DNA from 3 places in the Actinomadura sp. 9N215 genome. Region 1 is predicted to be linked to each of the others. Evidence: riboswitches for the same ligand, from Rfam matches in the RefSeq annotation. Region 1 holds a riboswitch; each other region holds the start of a gene.
What was found. A riboswitch is a leader RNA that binds a small molecule or an ion and turns the genes downstream of it on or off. The one in region 1 is predicted to bind ZMP and ZTP.

Region 1 (6,187 bases):
CATGCTCGTCCGGGCGAAGTCGCGGATCGAGTCGTCGAAGTTGTACATGCCCATCGCGACGCCGCCGCCGCGGAAGTCGGCGACCTCGAACTCCATCGGCTGCGAGCCGTCGTCGGGGGTGTAGGTGATCGTCACCTTGCCCGGGCCGGGAACGACGAAGTCGGTGGCCTTGTACTGGTCGCCGTGGGCGTGGCGGCCGATGATGATCGGCTTCGTCCAGCCGGGGACCAGCCGGGGGATGTTGGACGTGACGATCGGCTCACGGAAGATCACGCCGCCCAGGATGTTGCGGATCGTGCCGTTCGGGGAGCGCCACATCTTCTTCAGGCCGAACTCCTCGACGCGCGCCTCGTCGGGGGTGATGGTCGCGCACTTCACGCCGACGCCGTGCTCCTGGATGGCCTTGGCGGCGTCGACGGTGACCTGGTCGTCCGTGGCGTCGCGGTGCTCGATTCCCAGGTCGTAGTACTTCAGGTCGACGTCGAGGTAAGGCAGGATCAGCTGGTCCTTGATGAATTTCCAGATGATCCGCGTCATTTCGTCGCCGTCGAGCTCGACGACCGGGCCCGCTACTTTGATCTTGGGCATGCTGTTGCTGTCCCTTTCCTACACCTGGCCAGCTGTAAAAGACTTCAGACCTTGTAAGGCTCAACTGGCAAGGCTAGCCGAGGCGATACCGAGGTCTAGACCTGGCCTGGGCCAGGCGGGCCAGGCGGGCCCGGCCGCGCTTCCGGCGGGTTCGGCGGGTTCGGCGCGCGTGGCGGCCTCGACGCGCCACCCGGGCCTGGCGCACCTGACAGGCCCGGAGCGCCGGACGGGCCCGGGGCACCGGACGGGCCCTGGGCGCCAGGCGGGCCCGGGGCGTCGGGCGAGGGCGGTGGGCCGTCCCGGCGGCCGGTGACGAGGAGCCGGGCGCCGCGCGCCACCATCGCGAGCAGGATCAGCACGCCGAAGGCTCCCGCGAGGGCGAGGCCCGGCTTGTTCATCGGCGGGACGCTCAGCGACACGAACGCGACCATCTCGCCGAGGATCACGAGCGTCCAGCAGTCGATGGACCTGCTGCGGACGGCGAGCGGCCCGAGCTGCGACTCCGGCAGCAGGAGCCGTGCGAGGGCCCCGAGGAGCAGCGCCCCGGCCATCAGCCCGGAGCCCTTGCGGAAGTAGTTGAAGGCGCACAGCGTGAGCCCGGCGCCCACGCCGCTGAGCACGATCAGATACGGGAGCTGGGCGAGCCAGTGCGGCGCGGCCGCGCGGCGACGCGGCGCCCTGCGCCTCCGCCGACGCACCTCGGTGCTCATGGACTTCACGGTATAGGGAATCGGATCGCGGCACGACATCGTCCGGCCACGCAGGTCCGGCGCGGTGCGGTGCGGCCCGGCCGCGCGGCCGGAGCTGGGACGGGTGGGACGCGGGAGATGCCGGAGGGGCCCGAATCCCCTGCGCCGTCGGTCCTACTCGCCAGTAGGAGGGTGTGACGGTGACGCGCCCGGGTAACCCGGCAGACAGGGGTCGCTAACTAGCTGGGAGGACTGCCGTGGAGGGGCCGTTCATGCGGATCGAGGACAGCGGGCTGGTGGTGCCGCTGCGCCCCGACGTTACGACGGTCGGGAGAGGGAGAGGAGTCGACATCCGCCTCGACGACCCGAGTGTGTCCCGTTTGCACGCTGAGATCGTCCGACGCGGTCCGTACGTCTACGTGGTGGACATGGGCCTGTCCCGCAACGGGACACGCGTCAACGGCCGGCCGATCGCCCGCCGTGTCCTGGAGGACGGCGACGTCGTGAGCTTCGGCACGGCGCGCTGCCGGATGGGGGGCATCCCCCGTGAGGAGGTCGACCCGGACGTCGAGCTGCGCCGGGCCGTCGCACCCGAGCTCACCCGCCGCGAGGTCGACGTTTTGACCTCGCTCTGCCGTCCCGCCCTTTCCGACGAGGCGTTCGTGGCCCCGGCCACGGCGCGCGACATCGCCGGGGAGCTGGTGGTGACGGAGGCGGCCGTCAAGCAGCACCTGCTGCGTCTCTACCAGAAGTTCCGGATCCCCGAGGGCGCCAACCGGCGCACACGGCTCGCCAACGAGGTCATCGCGATGGGCCTCGTCCGGCCGCTGCCGCCGGTGCACGTCCCGCAGGGCCGCCCTCCCATGGACGGGCGGGTCCCCGGGGTCAGGGGCACGACCGAGACCCGCCGGCCGGGCGCGGGCCACGCCCACGTCAACGGACCCGGCCGCGCACCCAGCGCGGCGGGACGGAGGGCGAGCTGAAATGAACCTGCGGTCGCCCTCCAGGCAGCGCGAACTCTGAGGGCGATCGCTGAACCGGTCCGGGTGGGGCCGCGCACGTGACGGCGCGGCCCCACCCGGCGGAGCATCGGCGAAGGCCGCCACCGGGGTGCTGGTGGCGGCCTTCGCACGTCCACCGAACCGGGCCCCGCGCGCTCTAGGCAGGCCACGCGCGGATGTCAGGCGGGCTGGTGCTCGGCGGCTTCGACGACGTTGGCCAGGAGCATCGCGCGGGTCATCGGGCCGACGCCGCCCGGGTTCGGCGCGACCCAGCCCGCGACGTCGCGGACATCGGCGGCGACGTCTCCGGCGAGTTTGCCGTCCACGCGGGACACGCCGACGTCCAGGACGGCCGCGCCGGGCTTGACCATGTCGGCGGTGATCAGCCCGGGGACCCCGGCGGCGGCCACCACGATGTCGGCGCGGCGGGTGTGCGCCGCGAGGTCGCGGGTCGCGGTGTGGCAGAGGGTGACGGTCGCGTTCTCCGTGCGGCGGGTGAGGAGGAGGCCGAGCGAGCGTCCGACGGTGATGCCGCGGCCGACGACGGTGACGTCCGCGCCCTTGATCGGGACCTCGAACCGGCGGAGCAGCTCGATGACGCCCTTCGGCGTGCACGGGAGCGGGCCCGGCTGCATGAGGACGAGCCGTCCGAGGTTCGTGGGGTGCAGGCCGTCGGCGTCCTTGGACGGGTCGATGCGCTCCAGCACGCGCTGCTCGTCCAGGCCCTTCGGGAGCGGGAGCTGGACGATGTAGCCGGTACAGGCCGGGTCGGCGTTCAGCTCGGCGACGGCGCGTTCGACGTCGTCCTGCGCGGCGGTGGCGGGCAGGTCGCGGCGGATGCTCTCGATGCCGACCTCGGCGCAGTCGCGATGCTTCATGTTGACGTACGAATGGCTGCCGGGGTCGTCGCCGACGAGGACCGTGCCGAGACCGACGGACACCCCGCGGTCGCGCAGCGCCTCGACGCGGACCTTGAGGTTCGAGCGGATCTCGGCGGCCGTGGCCTTGCCGTCCAGAATCTGTGCCGTCATGCGTTCCTCCGCGGGGAATGGGGCGCCGTCCACCCAGGCGCGCGGTGTCCGGACTGTCGTTCGCTCCCCGGTGGTGATCCACCTTGACCGCGCCAGTCGCGTGAACGCCCATGCTATCCGGCGTGCGGGCGGCGAAACGTTCATGGGACGGCGGCGGAGTGGTTCGCGGAAATCGGCGGAAAGTGGCCCTGCCGGACGCCGCCGACCTGCTTCTAGCGTGATCGGCATGAGTCACGCATGGTTCGAGCGGCCCGTCCTGACCGGGCGATACGTGCGGCTGGAGCCCCTGACGGCGGAGCACGCCGAGGGCCTGTTCGCGGCGTCCAAGGACCCGGCGGTCTGGACGTGGATGAGCGAGCGGCAGCCCGCGACCGTCGAGGAGATGCGCACACAGGTAGGCAAAGCCCTCGCGCAGCACGAGCGAGGATTCCGGCTGCCGTGGGCGCAGATCGACGCCGCGACCGGGGAGGTCGCCGGGACGACGTCGTACTACGAGATCGTCCCGTCCCACCGGGGGTTGTGCATCGGGTACACGTGGCTGGGGTCGCGGTGGCAGCGGTCGGGGCTCAACACCGAGGCGAAGCTGCTGCTGATGGGACGCGCCTTCGACGATCTCGGGGCGATCCGGGTGGGCTGGCACACCCACGTCCGGAACGCGCGGTCGCGCGCGGCGATCGAGCGGCTCGGCGCGTCGTTCGAGGGCGTCCACCGCAAGCACCGGATCCGCGAGGACGGATCGATCCGCGACACCGCCGCCTACGCGATGACGGACGACGACTGGCCCGCGGCCGCGGAGGCGCTGCGGGCCAGGCTCCGCTGAGCCTCCGCGGCAGCGGGCCAAGGACGGGGTCAGTCCTCTTCGGAGCGCTGGCGCCAGGCGAGGATGCGGTCGGTGCCGTGCCAGCCGAGCTGGGCGGCGAGCATCGCGGCGAGGAAGGCCGCGGCCAGGCCGATCACCTGTCGCGACTCCATCAGCAGCGTGTCCGTCCGGTACACCGCCACCAGCATGAGGGACACCAGCACATCCATCGCGCCTCCACACGGATTCGCCCGCGCCGGGGGTGGGTCAGGAACGGTCATGGGGCGCGGCCAGGCCGAGGCTACCCGCCGCGAAAAGTAAAGAATCCCAAGGTAAACCCGGTGTGGCCGTGTCGTCTGCCACACCGGGTTCGTCCGCCAGGGTTCATCCGCCATACCGGATTCTTGCCGGCGTCAGTGGAAGAAGTGCCTGACGCCTGTGAAATAGAGGCTGATGCCGGCCTTTTCGGCGGCGGCGATTACCAGGTCGTCCTTGACGGAGCCGCCGGGCTCGACGATCGCGCGGACGCCCGCCGCGGTCAGCACCTCAAGGCCGTCCGGGAACGGGAAGAACGCGTCGGACGCGCCGACCGCGGACGCGGCCCGGTCGGCGCCGGCCCGCGCGACGGCGAGCTTGGCGGAGTCGACCCGGTTGACCTGGCCCATGCCGACGCCGACCGTGGCGCCGCCGGCGGCCAGCAGGATCGCGTTCGACTTGACCGAGCGGATCGCCCGCCACGCGAACGCCAGGTCGGCGAGCGTGGCCTCGTCCACGGCCGGGCCGGTCTTCAACTCCCAGGTGGACGGGTCGTCGCCCGGGGCGTCCACCCGGTCGACGCTCTGGAGGAGGACGCCGCCGTCGATGCGCCGGTACTCCGTGGCGTCCGCGACGGCGTCCGCCGGGGCGTCCGGGCAGACCAGCAGCCGGATGTTCTTGAACCGGCCGGTGAGGACCGTCACGGCCTCGTCCTCGAAGGACGGCGCGACCAGCACCTCGGCGAAGCTCTCGGTGACCTGCCGCGCCATGTCGGCGGTGACCGGACGATTCGCCGCGATCACGCCGCCGTACGCGGACACGGGGTCGCAGGCGTGCGCCTTGCGGTGCGCCTCCGCGATGTCGGCGCCCACCGCGATGCCGCACGGGTTGGCGTGCTTGATGATCGCCACGCAGGGCTCGGTGAAGTCGTGGGCGGCGCGGCGGGCGGCGTCGGTGTCCACATAGTTGTTGTAGGACATCTCCTTGCCGTACAGCTGCTCGGCCCCGGCCAGCCCGGACGCGCCCGGCGAGCGGTACAGCGCGGCGCGCTGATGCGGGTTCTCGCCGTAGCGCAGGGTGTTCGACCGCTCCCAGGTGGCGCCGAGGAAGTCGGGCCACCGCGTCTCGGCGGCGGTCTCGTCGGGCGCGTACGCGCTCGCGAACCACGACGCGACGGCCACGTCGTAGGACGCGGTGTGCGCGAAAGCCTGCGCGGCGAGGCGGCGGCGCTCCTCAAGCGTGAACCCGCCGGAGTGGACGGCGTCCAAGACCGTCCCGTAGGAGGACGGGTCGACGACGACGGAGACGCTGGCGTGGTTCTTCGCGGCGGCGCGCACCATCGTCGGGCCGCCGATGTCGATCTGCTCGACGCACTCGTCCGGTGACGCGCCCGACGCGACGGTCTCCGCGAACGGGTACAGGTTCGCCACGAGCAGGTCGAACGGCTCGACGGCGAGGTCGTCCAGCTGCTGGAGGTGGTCCTCCTTGCGGCGGTCGGCGAGCAGGCCCGCGTGCACCTTCGGGTGCAGGGTCTTGACGCGTCCGTCCAGGCACTCGGGGAATCCGGTGAGCTTCTCCACCTTCATCACCGGGACGCCGGCGGACGCGATCCGTCCCGCCGTGGACCCGGTCGAGACGATCTCCACGCCCGCCTCGTGCAGGCCCCGGGCCAGTTCCTCCAGCCCGGTCTTGTCGTACACGCTGATCAGTGCGCGCTTAATCGCCACCCGACTCACCGGCCGAGCTCCCCTCTTGATCGGACGAACCTCTGTCGCCTGCTTCACTCGCCTCACCTGCGTCGCCGCAGGTCCTGCACTTCAACGA
Region 2 (6,187 bases), on a different contig from region 1:
AGACCGAGCCGTACAAGACGCACCTGGCGTACGTGAAGGAGCGCCGCAGCGACGAGGACGGCGAGGCCATCCTCGAAGAGGCGCTGGCCAAGCTCCGCCAGAAGCGCGCCGCGGTGAAGCAGGCTCTGGAGTCTGCCGCGCGCTGATCGAGCGCGCCCGCACGCCATCGCATGGCCCGGCCCCGCGAGGGGCACGGGCATGCGCCGTTCCGGGCACGGTCGAATATCCTTCGGGGAATCGGGCGTGCGGCCGCGTTTCGGGCGCGGGAGTTCGGCGTCCGGGTCCGGGGACGGTTCGGGAGGGGTGCGCATGGACGCGGTCGATCAGGCGATCCTGCGGCGGTTGCAGCGGGACGGGCGGCAGACGAACCGGGAGCTGGCGGACGCGGTCGGGATCGCCCCGTCCACGGCGCTGGAGCGGACGCGGGCGCTGCGGTCCCGCGGCGTCATCACCGGGTTCCACGCGGCGGTCGACCTGGAGCGGCTCGACCGCGGCGTGCAGGCGCTGATCTCGATCCGGATCCGGCCGCAGTCCCGCGAGGCGATCGAGTCGGCGCGCGACAGCATGGCCGCGATGCCCGAGTCCGTGGGGGTCTTCGTGGTGACGGGCAACGAGGACCTGTTCGTCCACGTGGCCGTGCCAAGTACCGCCTACCTGCGCGACTTCGTCCTGGACCGGGTGGCGCGCCGCAAGGAGTTCGTGGACGTCCGCACCCTCGTCGTGTTCGACTACGTCCAGCCGGTGGAGCAGGCCGAACTTCCGTCGTCCGAACGGCGCGAGAAGCGAACGTCCTACAGCTGATCGCCGGGCCGGTGCCGTGGCGGCGAACGATTGACGGGCTGGGCGAGCCCGTCCGAACGAACTGCGGCTAACCGGTCGAAAATCCGCGCTTTCTCCTAGCGTCGGACGCATGGACCGACGAAACAACTCATCCGGGACGCTGCTGATCCTCGCCGCGGGCGTCCTGTGGGGGACGGTCGGCCCGGCGCAGGTGCTGGCCGGGTCGTCCGCGAGCCCGGTGGCGATCGGCGGCGCCCGGATCCTCTTCGGCGGCGTGCTCCTCGCGGCGCTGGTGCTGGTGACGAACCGGCGGGCCTACGGCACGCTGTCGCGGCGGGCGTGGCCGCCGCTGCTGGCGGCGTCGGCCGCCACCGGGACGTTCCAGGCGTCGTTCTTCAGCGCGGTGGACCTCACCGGCGCCGCCGTCGCGACCGCCGTCGTGTTCGGTCTCGCCCCGGTCTCCACGGGGCTGTGCGAGCGGATCGTCCTGGGGTCCCGGCTGAGCCGCCGCTGGTGGACGGGCACCGCCTGCGCGATCGGCGGCGTCGCGCTGCTGATGGTGCTCGGCTCCGCCGTCCACGTCGACCCGGCCGGGATCGCGCTGAGCCTCCTCGGCGGGACGTGCTTCGGCGTCTACACCGTCTCGGCCAAGATCCTGTCCGGCCGGGACGTGGGCATGGCCGCGGCCGTGTCGGTGACCCTCCTCGCCGGCGGGTCGGCCCTGCTGCCGTGGACGCTGGCGGGGCTCCCGGCCCTCGCCGCGCCGCGGCCGGCGCTGCTCGTCGGCTGGCTCGGGATCGCCGCGACGGCCGCCGCGTACATGTTCTTCGTCACCGGCCTGCGGCGGGTGACGGCGGCGGCCGCGGGGACGCTCAGCCTCGTCGAGCCGCTCGTCGCGGCGGCGCTCGCGATCCTCGTGCTCGGCGAGCGCATGTCCGTGCCCGTCGCGGCCGGGTCGCTGCTGCTGCTCGGCGGGCTGTTCGTCGTGTCCGTCCCGGCGCGGTCGCCGCGCGGCCGGGACGCGGCTCGGTATGATGGCGCGCACGCGACTGGCGCAGTCAAGGTGGAGATGACCACCGGGGAGCGAAAGTAGTCCGCACACCGCGCGCCTGGGTGTACGGGTCCCCATCCGCCGGGGCGCCCGAGCCCCGGCGCGGACAGCGCGGAGGCATCCCATGCACGAACCGTCCGTTCCCCACCTGCACGCCGAGGACCCGGAGCTCGCCGGGCTGGTCGAGGACGAGGCGCGCCGCCAGTACGAGAAGCTGCGGCTCATCGCCTCGGAGAACTACGTGTCGCCCGCCGTCCTGGAGGCCGCCGGGACCGTCCTCACCAACAAGTACTCCGAGGGGTACGCGGGCAGGCGGTACTACGAGGGCCAGCAGTTCGTCGACCCGATCGAGACGCTCGCCGCCGACCGGGCGAAGGAGCTGTTCGGCGTCGAGCACGCCAACGTCCAGCCGTATTCGGGGTCGCCCGCGAACCTGGCCGTCTACATGGCGTTCCTGGAGCCTGGCGACCCGGTGATGGGGCTGTCGCTGCCGATGGGCGGGCACCTCACGCACGGCTGGTCGGTGTCGGCGACCGGCAAGTGGTTCCGGCCCGTCCGGTACGAGGTGCGCGCCGACACCGGGCGCGTCGACCTGGACCAGGTGCGCGACCTGGCGCTGAAGGAGCGGCCGAAGCTGATCTGGTGCGGCGGGACCGCGATCCCGCGGACGATCGACTTCCCGGCGTTCGCCGAGATCGCCCGCGAGGCGGGCGCGGTGCTGGCCGCCGACATCGCGCACATCGCGGGCCTGATCGCGGGCGGCGCGCACCCGTCGCCGGTCGGGCACGCCGACGTGATCACCACGACCACGCACAAGACGCTGCGCGGCCCCCGCGGCGCGATGATCATGTCGACGGCGGAGCACGCGAAGGCGGTCGACAAGGCCGTGTTCCCCGGGCTGCAGGGCGGCCCGCACAACCACACGACCGCGGCCATCGCCGTCGCGCTGAAGGAGGCGTCGCAGCCCGGGTTCGCGGTGTACGCGCGGCAGGTCGTCGCGAACGCCAAGGCCCTCGCCGCCGCGCTGCTGGACCGCGGCTACGACCTGACGTCCGGCGGCACCGACAACCACCTCATCCTGATCGACCTGACGAACAAGGGCATCGGCGGCAAGCCCGCCGCGCAGGCCCTCGACCGCGCCGGGATCGAGCTGAACTACAACGCCGTCCCGTTCGACCCGCGCAAGCCGTTCGACCCGTCCGGGCTGCGCGTCGGCACCGCCGCGATCACCACCCGCGGGCTCGGCGAGGAACGGATGCCGCAGGTCGCGGCCTGGATGGACGAGGTCGTGCAGGCCGCGTCCAAGCAGGACGAGAGCGTCGTGGAGCGGGTCGCGGGGCAGATCCGCGAGCTGCTCGCGTCCTACCCGATGCCCGGCTGGACGTCCGCGCCGTAGCCGCCTAAGCGCGGCGGAGGATCGTGATCATGCGCCAGGCGGCGGGGTCGGTGAGGGCGACCGCGTCCTGACCGGCCCCGAAGTCGCCGTACTGGGCGAGCACGTCCAGGCCGGCGGCGAGGCGGATCGCGGCGTCGAGCTCGGTGGCCGTCCAGAAGCGGTAGGGGACGACGTCGCGCAGCACCCGCGTGCCGCCGTCCCCGGTGATGGTCATCGTGACGTGGTCGTCGGCGATCTGGGTGACGGGGTCGAGCCGGTCGCCGGGCTCGCCCCACCGCACGCCGGCGCGGACGCCGCCGCGCTCGACCGTCCAGCCCGTGCTGACGGTCGGGTCGTCGGAGAGGCGGTCGCGCGGATGCGACATCTCCACGATGTACAGGCCGCCGGGGGACAGGTGCGCGGCGACCCGGCGCAGGTGCGCGACCAGCGCGTCGAGGGTCATCAGGTGGGACGTCGAGTCGAGCATGGTCACGATCAGGTCGAACCGGCGGCCCAGCTCGAACCGGGTCATGTCGTCGTGGACGACCGTCACCTCGACGCCCTCGCGCGCGGCCGCGCGGGCCGCGTAGGCGCACATCTCCGCGTTCAGATCGAGCGCCGTGGCGGCGACGCCGCGGCGGGCGAACTCCCGCGCGTGCTCGGCGGGACCGGCCGCCAGCTCCAGCACGGACGCGGGCTTCGCGCCGCGCTCGGCGCACCAGCCGAGCAGCGCGTCCACCTCGGCGGGAACGTCGCGGAACGAGCACGCCAGCTCGTACGCCCACGGGTCGTCGTAGATGCCGCTCACCCGGCCATCCTGCCAGCCCGGACGGCCGGTACCGGCGCGGTGTCACGCGACGGCCATGTCATCGTGCGGCAGGGGTTTCACATTCCGGACGGGACTTGAGCCGCCAGGTCCGACCGCCTAGCGTGCGGTAAGTGATCGACCCCGTGAGCGGTGAGCACGTCAACGACCGACCTGCGCGCGGTCCGTCCACGACCCGGCTGCCGCTGCTGCTGCCCGGCTCGCTCAGCGACGAGCAGCTGACCGTCTACGAGGCGGTGACCGGCGGCCCGCGCGACTCCGGCCGGAACCCGCCGTTCGAGCTGGTCGACGAGTCCGGACGCCTCCTCGGGCCGTTCAACGCGATGCTGTACAGCCCGTCCGTGGGGCTGCCGCTGCAGGATCTCGGCGCCGCGCTGCGGTTCCGGACCGCGTTCACCAAGCGGGAGCGGGAGATCGCGACGCTGGTCGTCGCCGCGCACCTGCGGTCCGACTTCGAGTGGTACGCGCACGAGCGGCTCGGCCGCCGCGCCGGGCTCTCCGACGGCGAGACGGACGCGCTCCGCGTTGGCCGCGCGCCGATGCTCGCCGACGTCCGCGAACGCGTCGTGTACGAGGCGACCCGGCAGCTCGTCGCCGAGGACGACCTCGCCGACGCCGTGTTCACCGAGGCGGCGACCACGCTCGGCCGCGCCGCCCTCGTCGAGCTGGTCACGCTCGTCGGGTACTACCGGACGCTGGCGCTGCAGCTGCGCGTGTTCCGGGTCGGCGTCCCGGACGGCGAGCCCGCGCCCGAATGGCCCGCCGGTGGCGATCCGTCCGGGGGGACGGGCCATGAGTGAGGTCCTGCGGACGGTGCGGCTCGTCCTGCACCCGGTGTCGATGAGCGACCACGGCGCGCTGCTGACGCACTGGACGGGCCCGCTCGTCCGGCGCCACCTCTTCCACGACCGGCTGATCTCCGCCGTCCAGGTCTCGGAGATCATCGACTCCAGCGAGCGGGACTTCGCCACCGAGGGCTACGGGCTGTGGGCGCTGCGCCCCGCCCGCTGGTCCGGCGGGATCGACGGGATCGACGGGATGGGCGGCGCGGAGGCGGCGCCCGGGGACCCGCTGATCGGCGTGGCCGGGCTCAGCCACCACGACGGACCGCTCGGCCACGGCGTGGACGTGGAGATCCTCTACAGCCTGGAACCGGACCGGTGGGGGCAGGGCCTCGCAGCCGAGGCGTCCCGCGCGGTGCTCGACTACGCGTTCGGGGTGGTCGGCGTGCACCGGGTCACGGCCGAGATCGACATGGCGAATCCCGCGTCGGCGGAGATCGCGCTCCAGCTCGGGATGCGCCGCCGTCCGGACGGTCCCGCCGGGCCCGACGGCGCCGCCTACTACGCCGCGGACCGCTCCCGCTGGATCGGGTCCCGCCGCATCGTCGACGCCGTCCCGTAGGGCCGCGCTAGCCCCGGACGAGTTCCTGGACGTCCCCGTACGACAGCGCGGGATGGTCGCGGTCGTCTCCAGTGACGCCGAGGGCGGCTGACACCGCGGCCTGCAGCGCCTTGCGGAACAGCAGCGAACCCGTGCTCACCCGGTGCACGCCGAGGCGGGCCAGGCGCTCGTATTCGGTCTTGCCCGGCATGAACAGCACGTTCAGCGGCAGGTCGGCGACGTCGAGGACGGCGCGGATGTCGGCGTCGTCCACGATCCCGGGCACGAAGATCCCGTCCGCGCCCGCCGCCGCGTACGCGCCCGCCCGCCGCAGGGTCTCGTCCCGGTCGGGGTCGCCCAGCCAGAACGTGTCGGTGCGGGCGTTGAGGAACATGTGCGGCGCGGCCTGCTTCACCGCGGCGATGACGGCGGTCTGGTGGTCGAGCGGCGCGAGCGTCCCGTCGGCGCGGCCGTCCTCCAGGTTGATCCCGGCGATCCCGAACGAGGCCAGCTCGGTGACGAGTTCGGCGACGTCGGTGGACCGGGCGGAGAAGCCGCCCTCGATGTCGACGGTGACCGGCACGGGAAGGCGGGCGAGGACGCTGGCGAGCGCGATGGTCTCGTCGCGGGTGTCGCCCGCCGCGTCGGTCTTCCCGGCCGCGGCGGCGACGCCGAGGCTCGTCGTCCCGATCGCGGGGAACCCGGCCTTGACCAGCGCCGCGCCGCTCGCGAAGTCCCACGCGTTCGGCAGCAGCAGCGGACGATCACCGTG
Region 3 (6,187 bases), on a different contig from region 1:
CGGCAGCGAGTCGTCGCGGACGGCCGAGCAACTGCAGAGGTTCGAGGCCGCCTCGCACACCGTGACCGCCGTCGTCGCCGGCCGTTCCGTCGACGACGCACCGCTGCGGGACTCGGTCGAGCGGGCGACACAGCGCGTCCGGCAGCTGGACGGCGTCCTCGGGACGAGCCAGACGCCCGCGCCGGACCGCCGGGCGCTGGCGATCAGCGTCCGGATCGTACGCGGCGACGACGACGTGTCAGTGGCGGTGGCCAAGCGGGTGGCCGCTCAGCTGCGGACCATCGACGCGCCGACCGTGCGGGTGGGCGGCGGTCCGCTGCTCGGCGACGAGACCAAGGCGCAGGCCCAGAAGGATCTCCAGAAGGCCGAGACGCTGTCGCTGCCGATCGTGCTGGTGCTGCTGCTGGTGGTCTTCGGCGGTCTGCTGGCCGCGGGGCTGCCGCTGATCGTGGCGATCGCCGGGATCGGCTCCACCTTCCTCATCCTGTACGGCATCAGCGAGATCACCGAGGTCTCGGTCTACGCCATCCAGATCACCACGATGCTGGGGCTCGGGCTCGCGGTGGACTACGCCCTGCTGATGGTCACCCGGTTCCGCGAGGCCAGGGCCACCGAGCCGGACGTCCGCGCCGCCGTGGACAAGACCATGGCCACCGCCGGGCGCACCGTGCTGTTCTCCGGCCTGACGGTCGCCGCGGGACTGGCCGGCCTGCTGGTCTTCTCCGACCCGTTCCTGCGCAGCGTCGGGTTCACCGGCGCGGCGGTGGTCGGGGTCGACATGCTCGCGGCCCTCACCCTGCTGCCCGCGCTGCTGGTCCGCTTCGGCAAGCGGATCCGCCCGGCGCGCGAGCGCAGGCACCAGGGCCGGACCTTCGGCACGATGGCCCGCATGGTCCAACGCCGGCCGCTGGCGGTCATGCTCGTCCTCGCCGCGGGCCTGCTGGTGATCGCCAGCCCGGCCGCCGAGCTGCACCTGTCCAACGGCGACGCGCGGTCCCTGCCCGCCGGCGCCCCCTCCCGCCAGCTGTTCGACGAGGCCGTCCGGCACTTCGGCACCGCGGCCGTCGCCACCCCCGTGACCGTCGTCGCCCAGGCCGACCCCAGCTCGTCGCAGGCCCGCCAGTTCCAGGACCGGGTGCGCACGCTGCCGGGCGTCGTCTCGGTGACCGGGCGCTCGCCGCGGCCGGGCGTCACCGTCCTGTCCGTGATCCCGAGGGTCCCGGCCGGCCAGCCCGCCGAGGACGGCTCGGTCGCCCGCCAGGTGGTGCGTGACGTACGCGACCTGCCCGCCCCCTTCCCCGTCACGGTGACCGGCGCCGCCGCCAAGATCGTGGACTACCAGGCGATGGTGGGCGCCCGGCTGCCGTGGGCGCTGCTGGTGAGCGTCATCATGACCCTGGCCCTGCTGTTCGCCTTCACCGGCTCGGTCCTGCTCCCCGTCAAGGCCGTGCTGTCGAACGCGCTGAGCCTGGGCGCGGCCCTCGGCCTGGTCGTCTGGATCTTCCAGGACGGTCACCTGGGCGTCAGCGGGCTCGGCGCCCTCGACTCCACCGCCCCGATCCTGATCGCCGCGATCGCGTTCGGGCTGTCGACGGACTACGAGGTGTTCCTGCTGGCCAGGATCCGCGAGGAGTGGCGGCGCGAGGGCGCCACCCCGGACTCCGCGGTGGCGCTGGGCCTGCAGCGCAGCGGCCGGGTCGTCACCTGCGCGGCCCTGCTGCTGATGGTGGTCTTCGCCTGCTTCACCCTTGGCGGCTTCTCCCCGATCAAACAGATCGGCCTGGGCCTCACGCTGGCCATCGCGCTGGACGCCACCGTGGTGCGGATGCTCATCGTGCCCGCCACGATGACCGTCCTGGGCCGGCGGGCCTGGTGGGCACCGCCCGCCATGACCCGCTGGCACGCACGCCACGGCCTGACCGAATCCCCCTGACAGCGACAAGCCCACCGCCGGGTTTGTCATTGCTGTGCCTGGTCATCGGGGGCCCGCGTTGTGTTCGTCCAGACCTTTGAAGACGGTCAGCGCGTCACTGATGGCGGCGACGTCGTGAGTGCGGATGAAGTCCACACCCTGACGTGCGGCATACAGTTCCGCCGCCAACGTGGCGGGACCGATACGCTCCAGGTCGCGCCCGGTGAGCGCCCGGAGGAACGACTTGCGCGAAGGCGATACCAGGACCGGCAGGCCGAAGCGGGACTTCAGCGTCCGCAGCCGCGACAGGGCCATTACCGACGGCTCTGGAGTGCGCCCGAGAAAGTAGCCGAGTCCAGGGTCGATGACCAGCCGTTCCGGGTTGACGCCCGCCGCCTGAAGTGCGGTCAGGCGCTTGCAGAAGAACCGCTCGATGCCCGTCCACACGGTTTCTGCATCGGTCAGCACCTTGGTGGCGGGCCCTGTCCGCTGGACGGAGTGCATGACGACGAGCCGGCAGCTCATGCCGGCCAACTCCCGGTACCGGCCAGGATCGGGAAAGCCCTGGATGTCGTTGAGGTAATCGGCCCCGCGTGCGACGGCAAAACGCTGGGTCTCGGGACGAAAGGAGTCCACCGACACCGGTATGCCATCAGCGACCAGTTCGTCGATGACGCCGGCCAGCCGCCGTATCTCCTCATCGGCGGACACCGGCTGCGAATCCGGATGACTCGCCGCAGGGCCGAGCTCAATGACGTCGGCGCCCTCCGCGCGCAATCGCCGGGCGTGCGCCACCGCGTCTTCGGCGTCCAGGAACCTGCCGCCGTCCGAAAACGAGTCGGCGGTGATGTTGACGACGCCGATCAGCCGAGGCCGAGCCGAGGGAAGAAGGAGGGAGGGATCCGGATGCCGCATAGCGCCGCTTCTCCTAGTTTCGACCAGAAGCCCAGGCGCACGGCACAACATCTTGAAACGGAGCCGCTTCCCGATGGTTACATCCATCCCAAGACGCCAGTCACGGCTCGATCGCACTTTACCAAGAGCTGAATTCTCCGGGGCAGGAGCTCCCGCCTGACCCACTGTGTCGGCCAGCACAGAGCGACGCATTGGCCACTTAGGGTCAAGAACCGTCCTGGCGGGGTCTCGGCTCGTAGGTTCTTGGCTAACACACCCCAGGGGGCTTACGGGAGGCCGGTGTGGTCGCTGACGGAGACGGCGCCCAGGTCAGCGTCGAGGGCGCGTTCAAGGGCCAGCTCGTCGTGGGGGACAACAACGTCGTCGTTCACTCGGGTGGCGCCGCCGAGGTGGTGGTGAGGCATGAGCCGATGCCCGCGCCCCGGCCGCGGAGCCGGCCCGCCGGAACGCCCCTGCCCTTCGACGAGCCAGACCTCCTCGGCCGCGCCCCCGACGTCGACCGCGTCGTCCGGTTACTCGGCGAGCGGACGCCGGTCCAGGTCACCGGGCCGCCGGGCATCGGCAAGTCCGCGCTGCTGCGCGCGGCGGGGGTGCGGCGCCAGGCCGCCGGGACGGACGTGGTCCATCTCGCCGCAGCCGGTATGGACGTCGAGGACGTTCTCCAGGAGCTCTTCCAGACCTGCTACGACACCCGGCACTACCGGCCCGCGCGGCCTCAGCTCCGGCGGCTGATGGGGACGATCAACGCGCTCGTCCTCGTGGACGACTTCGGCGGCGACGCCGACGACCTGGCCACGCTTCTGGACGCGCTCCCCGGCTGCGGCGTCGCCGTCGCGACGCCGCGGCGGCTGCCCTGGGACGGCGAGACGTTCGAGCTCGCCGGGTTGGGTCTCGACAGCGCGGTGGAACTGCTCGTCCGGGAGACCGGGAGGGAGTGCTCGGCGGAGGAGCGGCGGCTCGCGGAGCGGTTCGCCGGGTCCGTGGACGGGCATCCCGCGGCGCTCGTCCAGGCCGGGACGGCCCTGCGGTCGGCCGCGGTCGAGGACGTCCCCGCCGACCTGGACGCGCTGGCCGGGGCGCTCGCCACGGGACTCGGCGACACGGCGCGGGACGTTCTGGCCACCCTGCGCGCCGCCGAGGGCGTCGCCGTCCCGCCCGGTCTCGTCGCCGAACTGACCGGGAGTGTCGGTGCGGACGCCGCCGGGAAGGCGCTGGAACGGCTGGAGACCGCCGGGCTCGCCGCCCGGGAAGGAGCCGGATACAGCCTGTGCGGGCCGCTCGCCCACAAGGTCACGCGCGAGGATCCCCCGACGGAACCGGGCCGCCGCGCCGCGGTGCTGGCGGCCTGGGCCCGCTCGGCGAGCGCGGACGAGATCTCGGCCGCCGGGCCTCTCGTGGCGGCCGTCCTGGAGACCGCGGTCGAGGGAGGCCATCACGCCGCGGCCCGGGACCTGGCCAGGGCGGTCGCGCCGGCCCTGTGCCTGACCTTGCGCTGGGGGGCGTGGCGCCGCGTCCTCGCGCTCGGCCGCCGGGCGTCGCGGTCACTGCGCGCCGCCGGCGACGAGACGTACTTCGACCAGCAGGACCGGATGCGCCGCAAGGCCCTCGCCAAGGGCGTCCTCGCCGGCGCGGCGGTCGGCACTGCGCTGCTCGCGGGCAAGCACCTCGCGGGAGGGACGGCCGCCAAAGGGGGCGCCGCGGGCGCCAAGGGGGCCAAGGGACTGCTGGCGAAGCCGGCCGTGCTGGGGCCGTTCGCCGCAGTGGTGGTGGGCGGCGCGATCGCCGCGGCGGGCCTGGGGTGGACGCCCGCCTCTTCCAGCGGCGACCGCCCTCAAGCGTCGCTGTCCGCTGTCCCGTCGGGCGGCGGGAACGGGGGCGGCACGGGGAACGGCTCGGGCGGGCAGGGCCGCAATCTCAACGGCGAGAAGCCGGACGACGGCAACGGCAACGGCGGAGACGGAGGCGGAGGCAACCGAGGCGGCTCCACCTGCGTCGCCGAGCAGCCCAAGGCCTTCGACTTCGGTTCCTTCGCGCCGCGCGATGACCCGCACAACCCCGCTTGGCGCACCGCGTGGACGTTCCCGGTGTGCGACCGGCGGCTCGACGGTCCGAACTGGACGATCAAGGGCGGTGAAGGGCGTTTCCACAAGGCGGTGGACGATACCTGCGGCTCCGCGATCGTCGAGCCCGGAAACCGCTGCCTCCTCGGGCTGACCTTCGACCCGGGCCCGATGCCCAACCGGCAGTACAGGGCGTCCGTGGTCATCCCGGGGCTGGCGCTGTCGGGCGGTCCGGCGGCGCCGCAGGAGATCACGCTTCTCGGCTCCACCCGCGCCGGAGATCCAGCGACCTTCAACCTTACGATCACGGGCCAGGGCGTGATCGGGCTGAACCGCAACGGTGCCAAGTTGGGTGACAGCGTGGGCGGCACGACCACGAACCTGGCGGTGCGGCGCGGCGACCGGATCAGGCTCACGCCCTCCGGAACCGTCTCCGACCCCGGGACCGGGCAGCCGACCTGGCCATCGCCGTGCCCCGCGGGCACGCCGGGCGACCAGCCGTGCGAGTTCGTCGTCGGCGGCGACGCATCGATGACCGTCGCCTTCAAGTGACCGTGCCCGCGCCGGGCGGGAGAGGAAGGGAGGACCGCATGACCAGCCGGTACCCCGGTCCGCGTATCAAGGTCGGCGGGGACTTCGACGGGCAACTCGTCGTCGGCGACCACAACGTAGTGGTGACCGCCCCGGAACGAAGCGGCGTGCGCGCCCGAAATGACGAGCGCGGCGAATCCGGTCGGCCGGTGGCCGATGCGGCCGTCCACAACACGATCGTCTGCGTGGACGTCGCGGGGTTCGGCGACCCACGGCGGACACTCCCACACCAGACGGCCGTCCGGGACGGTCTCTACCGCGCGCTCATGGCCGCCTTCGAGCGATGCGGAATCTCCTGGCGAGACTGCCACCACGAGGACCGGGGCGACGGCGTCCTGGTGCTGGTCCCGGCGGACGTGCCCAAGGCCCGCCTGTCCGGCGGTCTGCCACCCGCGCTCGCGGTGGCGCTGGAGGAGCACAATGTCGTCCACGCTGAGGAGTCGCGCATCCGGTTGCGCCTGGCCCTGCACGCGGGCGAGGTCCGCCACGACGCACACGGCGTGACCGGCCCGGCGCTCAACCACGCCTTCCGCCTCCTGGACGCTCCGGTCCTGAAGGACGCCCTGAGCGCCTCGCCGGGCGTCCTCGCCGTCGCCGCGTCGGACCGGTTCTTCGACGACGTCATCCAACACGACCCCGCAAGCAGACCGGACGCCTACCGCCGCGCAGAGGCTGCGGTCAAGGAAACCCGAGCACCCGCCTGGATACG

Region 2: another riboswitch for ZMP and ZTP. It lies ahead of glyA (serine hydroxymethyltransferase); the one in region 1 lies ahead of ACH34T_RS33330 (bifunctional methylenetetrahydrofolate dehydrogenase/methenyltetrahydrofolate cyclohydrolase).
Region 3: another riboswitch for ZMP and ZTP. It lies ahead of folP (dihydropteroate synthase); the one in region 1 lies ahead of ACH34T_RS33330 (bifunctional methylenetetrahydrofolate dehydrogenase/methenyltetrahydrofolate cyclohydrolase).

The regions. Positions count from the first base shown of each region.
Region 1 is NZ_JBIRBA010000025.1:68,568-74,754, reverse strand. It holds gene ACH34T_RS33345 (NADP-dependent isocitrate dehydrogenase) at 1-588, opposite strand, end outside; gene ACH34T_RS33340 (DUF3017 domain-containing protein) at 684-1,298, opposite strand; gene ACH34T_RS33335 (FHA domain-containing protein) at 1,550-2,260, shown strand; gene ACH34T_RS33330 (bifunctional methylenetetrahydrofolate dehydrogenase/methenyltetrahydrofolate cyclohydrolase) at 2,458-3,309, opposite strand; ZMP/ZTP riboswitch at 3,334-3,419, opposite strand; gene ACH34T_RS33325 (GNAT family N-acetyltransferase) at 3,536-4,129, shown strand; gene ACH34T_RS33320 (hypothetical protein) at 4,159-4,338, opposite strand; gene purH (bifunctional phosphoribosylaminoimidazolecarboxamide formyltransferase/IMP cyclohydrolase) at 4,522-6,099, opposite strand; gene purN (phosphoribosylglycinamide formyltransferase) at 6,080-6,187, opposite strand, start outside.
Region 2 is NZ_JBIRBA010000002.1:361,998-368,184, forward strand. It holds gene ACH34T_RS04380 (RNA polymerase-binding protein RbpA) at 1-146, shown strand, start outside; gene ACH34T_RS04385 (Lrp/AsnC family transcriptional regulator) at 310-801, shown strand; partial or broken gene ACH34T_RS04390 (DMT family transporter) at 911-1,711, shown strand; ZMP/ZTP riboswitch at 1,816-1,902, shown strand; gene glyA (serine hydroxymethyltransferase) at 1,956-3,227, shown strand; gene ACH34T_RS04400 (class I SAM-dependent methyltransferase) at 3,232-4,014, opposite strand; gene ACH34T_RS04405 (carboxymuconolactone decarboxylase family protein) at 4,146-4,832, shown strand; gene ACH34T_RS04410 (GNAT family N-acetyltransferase) at 4,825-5,436, shown strand; gene ACH34T_RS04415 (isocitrate lyase/phosphoenolpyruvate mutase family protein) at 5,444-6,187, opposite strand, start outside.
Region 3 is NZ_JBIRBA010000001.1:195,428-201,614, reverse strand. It holds gene ACH34T_RS00890 (MMPL family transporter) at 1-1,933, shown strand, start outside; gene folP (dihydropteroate synthase) at 1,976-2,827, opposite strand; ZMP/ZTP riboswitch at 2,850-2,941, opposite strand; gene ACH34T_RS00880 (hypothetical protein) at 3,109-5,439, shown strand; gene ACH34T_RS00875 (hypothetical protein) at 5,478-6,187, shown strand, end outside.